2 regions of the Enterococcus spodopteracolus genome follow, and region 1 is predicted to be linked to the other one. Evidence: riboswitches for the same ligand, from Rfam matches in the RefSeq annotation. Region 1 holds a riboswitch; the other holds the start of a gene.
What was found. Region 1 has a riboswitch for FMN ahead of ribD (bifunctional diaminohydroxyphosphoribosylaminopyrimidine deaminase/5-amino-6-(5-phosphoribosylamino)uracil reductase RibD). Riboswitches for the same ligand answer to the same signal wherever they lie in the genome.

Region 1 (2,176 bases):
TTCTCATGGTCTCAATAAAGAATGCAAAAGAAAACCTAGGTGTATAAAAAATAGTTACATGGGGAAATAGTTCCTCTAGCTTAGGATTTTCCGTAAATATCCAGACCGGACTTGTGGTCGTTTGAAAAAGATCGAGTTTAGGGCTTTTAAGGATCCGTCCTCTACGATCCAAAACAATGCGTACTGGTGGGAAGATAGTTTCGACATCAGGTAACAAACGAGGATCATCAATTAGAACGGTTTCGCTCCCTACCACGATTCCTTGATATTCTCCTCGCTCTTTGCGAACTCTTGAGATTGCCTCTGAGCCTGTTATTGAGTACCTAGAATCTTTCTGTATAGAGATTTTCCCATCTAGTGTAACGGCTTGTTTTAATGTGATGTAGGGACGATCCATTTCAAAAAAGTGGTTATAAAAAGGATTCAATGCTCTACATTTCTCTTCTTCTACGCCTACAATCACTTTGATTCCATGCTTTTGTAAAAATTTTCTGCCTTTTCCTGCTACTAAAGGATTGGGATCAAGTTGGCCTATGACTACCGTTGTGATACCAGACTGGACAATGGCTTGCGTACAAGGTGGCTGTTTTCCTTGGTGGTTACAAGGTTCTAAAGTAACATATAAAGTTGAATCAAACAGTTCTTCGGGGGAACCACAATTTTGAATAGCATTTACTTCAGCGTGAGCCTCGCCATAATGTAAATGCGCACCTAATGAGAGTAGCTTTCCTTCTTTAACAATCGCAGCTCCAACTAATGGATTGGTAAAGGTCTTTCCCTTTCCTTTTCTTGCCTCTTCAATCGCAGCTAACATGAAAGACTGGTGCATATCAATTCCCCCTTTCAACAAAAAATGCCCTGCGAATTTAATCACAGGGCATAACTAAATAAACCTAAAGATAATCGATTTTAATACAAATAAAACCGATCTTCAGTCGATTTTTCTTCTCCCATCCAGACTTTAACTGTCGGTGCCAGATTTTCACTAGCTCAACCACAAAAATGTGGTTCACGGACTTCGAGTAAACTCGTCACCGTCGGTCGGGAATTACACCCTGCCCCGAAGAAATATTCAATTCGTTTAGAGTATATTCTTAAAGCTTACATGTGTCAACCTTAAAAAAAACACATAAAAATAAAATGTAGGTTAAACATAACCACTTAATTAGTGTGAATCGCATGAATAGAATACGATTATATGCTTATGAAATGGTAACTAATAGAATATTAAAAAATTTTTGGCCTATGATTAAAGATCGTTTTAAATAATTCGAAAAAAGCAAGTAAAATGTTTTATTTTCGTGTCTCATTAATCAAAGTGAACAATTGGAATAAATTTATTGTAAGTAGGCATTTTTAGTCATTCTCTTTTCACCAAAATCAAAAAGCAGTCATATCAAAGGCGTAAAAACCTTGATATGACTGCTTTTATCGTATGCCAGCTGCAGGGATCGAACCTGTGACCTACGCGTTACGAGTGCGTTGCTCTACCAACTGAGCTAAGCTGGCGTTTCCAAGAGAAATTATAGTCTTTATGTTAAGAAATGTAAAGAGGTAATATGGAAGATTTTTCTACTTTCATGATTTTTTTCAAAAAATGTGCTATAATTATAGATGAAAGGCAGGTTTTATGAAAATGGCAACTTTTGGAAAATTTGAAACAAAGGTCGAACCGTCAGAATTTGGAGAAAAATTTACCACTGATACACATGTTACCTTTATGATTCACGGAAAAACGCAAACCGGAACAATTTCCAAGCAATTGAAAAACTCTGCTGTTGTTGCAATTGATGAAACTAATGAGAATGCCGATTTGATGACCCAAAGTAAAGGCGTTGTCATTGTCAATTACAAAGATATGAGTAAGCTTTAGTTTTTTACCATCCATCAATTGGGTGGTTTTTTATTTTGGTTGAATCGATTGTACAAAAAAATCTGGGCTCTTGTACGACCCAGATCTTTTTGTATTTGATTTTCTTATTTTGTGCCAAACAAACGGTCGCCAGCATCACCTAGACCAGGAACGATATAGCCTTTGTCATTTAATTTTTCATCTAATGATGCAGTATAGATATCAATATCTGGATGTGCTTCTTGTAAGGCTTTCACACCTTCTGGAGCTGCAACAAGGCAAACAAATTTAATGTTTGAAGCGCCACGTGCTTTCAGAGCATCG
Region 2 (2,176 bases), on a different contig from region 1:
TACTCAGACACAATTTATAAAACGCTTACACAGTGTTGGTTATTGAATTTTTTTTCATGACAAAATATTAAGTAAAACTTAAAAAAATAAACGTTAGCTATGTGAATCCCTATGATTGGTCATTTGTTATCCTCCTGAAAAACCTATCTAGGCTCTCTATTAATAACTGAAAATGCCCTTTTTAATTAAAAAAATACCAACGCCATACGGCGTTGAATAGAGAAATTTATACAAAGAGCAAACAAACCATTGAACGAATATTTGCAGATGCAAAAGAAAAGCATGGTAGGCGTTGGACAAAATATCGAGGTCTTTAAAAAAGTCGCCACGCACACGATGCTTATGTTTGCTGCCATGAATTTAAAAAAACTAGCCACATGGCTATGTAAAGCAAAAAAGCCTATGGCTTTTTATTTCAAATTTCTATAAAAAATAACAAAAAGGAGTTGCAATTAAGCCACTCCTTTTTGTCTACAGTCTGACTTGAAAGTAGAAACTACTACTTTCAAGTTTACTTGTATTTTTTGTATTATATGATATCGTTATCTTTTTTAACAGAATCGTTTACTTTTATTTTACAACGCTATGCCGTTTTTCTAACTGGTGTTGTTTTCTGCTCAACCAAGGTAGTAGTTTGGCGTGTAAGACAAGGAATGCCACACTAACGATAAATCCTTTGATCAAGTTAAAAGGTACAATACCAATCAGAATGTAATTTGCCAGTGGCATACCTAACATTTGGGTTGCGTTTAGGCCTAAAAATGTTAAATAAAGAGGTGTGACCACAAAATAGTTCGCAATGCTCATGAAAATGGTTAGTGCAAGTGTTCCACTAATCACGCCTAAAATTTGATTTTTTCCTTTTTGGTATTTGTTTCTTTTGAAGATGTAGAAAATCGGTAAAGTAAAGACCGCTGTTGAAAAGAAACTAGCGACGTCGCCAACTAGATTCTCTGGACTAAAACCGGTCATAATCAAATGTAAGATTGAACGTAAAAACGCGGTAACGATCCCCGCTAACGGGCCAAATAAAAACATGCTGATCAAAACTGGGATATCACTAAAATCGATTCTCAAAAAGCTAAATGTTGGCATGATTGGAAATGAGAAAAATTGCAAAACCAATCCGATTGCAGCAAATAATGCGACCGCAACCATTTTTTGTACTCGGGTGTTCTTCATGTTGAAATCCTCCTGTTGGGATTCCTCTTCAGCGAACTATTCAACCACGTAAACACAAACAAAAAAACTCTATTTTCGCAGGGGAAAATAGAGTTAGAGTCATTTGTACATACGTATGCCAAATAAGCTCTATCTTCTTTATCCAGACTTTACTGTCGGTATCGGAATTTCACCGATTCAGCTACTCGCAAAAGTAGGTCGTGGACTATAACCACCGGTCGGGAATTTCACCCTGCCCCTGAAGACGAACCATATCTAATTTTTGTTTACCATTTTATTATACTTATTTCATAACAAAAAAGCAAGGTATTTAACCTTACAAAAAGTAAGTTATTTATTTTGATTGATTCAATAACTGACTGATTTCTTTTTTATTCAGCTCACGATACTCACCAGGACGTAAACCTTGCAAGGTCAATTCGCCATATTTTTCTCGTTTTAATTTTTGCACAGGTAACCCGACGGCTTGTAGCATGTTTTTTACTTGGTGGTTACGGCCTTCATGAATCGTTAATTCTACGATACTATGATTCGTATGAGGATCAACAGATAAAATTGCATACTTTGCAGGTGACGTTTTCTTACCTTCAATTTTGATGCCTTTTGTCAATGGATTCAGCGCTGACTTAGTGGCGATCCCTTTGACTTTGGCAACATATACTTTATCAACTTCATGCTTTGGATGCGTCAATCGTTGCGCAAAATCACCATCATTCGTCAATAAAAGTATGCCAGAAGTATCATAATCTAGTCGTCCAACTGGATAGATACGCTCTTTGACCATTGGTAATAGGTCTGTCACTACTTTCCGGCCCTTGTCATCTGCTACAGCAGAAATGACCCCTTTTGGCTTATAAAGTAAATAGTAGCCATATTCTTCTTGATAGATCGGCACTTGGTCGACTTCCACTGTGTCGTGTTTGCCAACTTTTACGCCAAGTTCTTTGACGACTTGACCATTTACTTTTACTCGACCAGCCAAAATATATTCTTC

Region 2: another riboswitch for FMN. It lies ahead of P3R27_RS09070 (ECF transporter S component); the one in region 1 lies ahead of ribD (bifunctional diaminohydroxyphosphoribosylaminopyrimidine deaminase/5-amino-6-(5-phosphoribosylamino)uracil reductase RibD).

Annotation. Positions count from the first base shown of each region.
Region 1 is NZ_JARJHD010000001.1:231,569-233,744, reverse strand. Features, by position in the region: gene ribD (bifunctional diaminohydroxyphosphoribosylaminopyrimidine deaminase/5-amino-6-(5-phosphoribosylamino)uracil reductase RibD) at 1-829, opposite strand, end outside; FMN riboswitch at 939-1,072, opposite strand; tRNA gene P3R27_RS01065 (tRNA-Thr) at 1,437-1,509, opposite strand; gene P3R27_RS01060 (hypothetical protein) at 1,631-1,873, shown strand; gene upp (uracil phosphoribosyltransferase) at 1,978-2,176, opposite strand, start outside.
Region 2 is NZ_JARJHD010000006.1:76,813-78,988, forward strand. Features, by position in the region: partial or broken gene P3R27_RS15430 (transposase) at 201-429, shown strand; gene P3R27_RS09070 (ECF transporter S component) at 571-1,182, opposite strand; FMN riboswitch at 1,310-1,432, opposite strand; gene P3R27_RS09075 (pseudouridine synthase) at 1,517-2,176, opposite strand, start outside.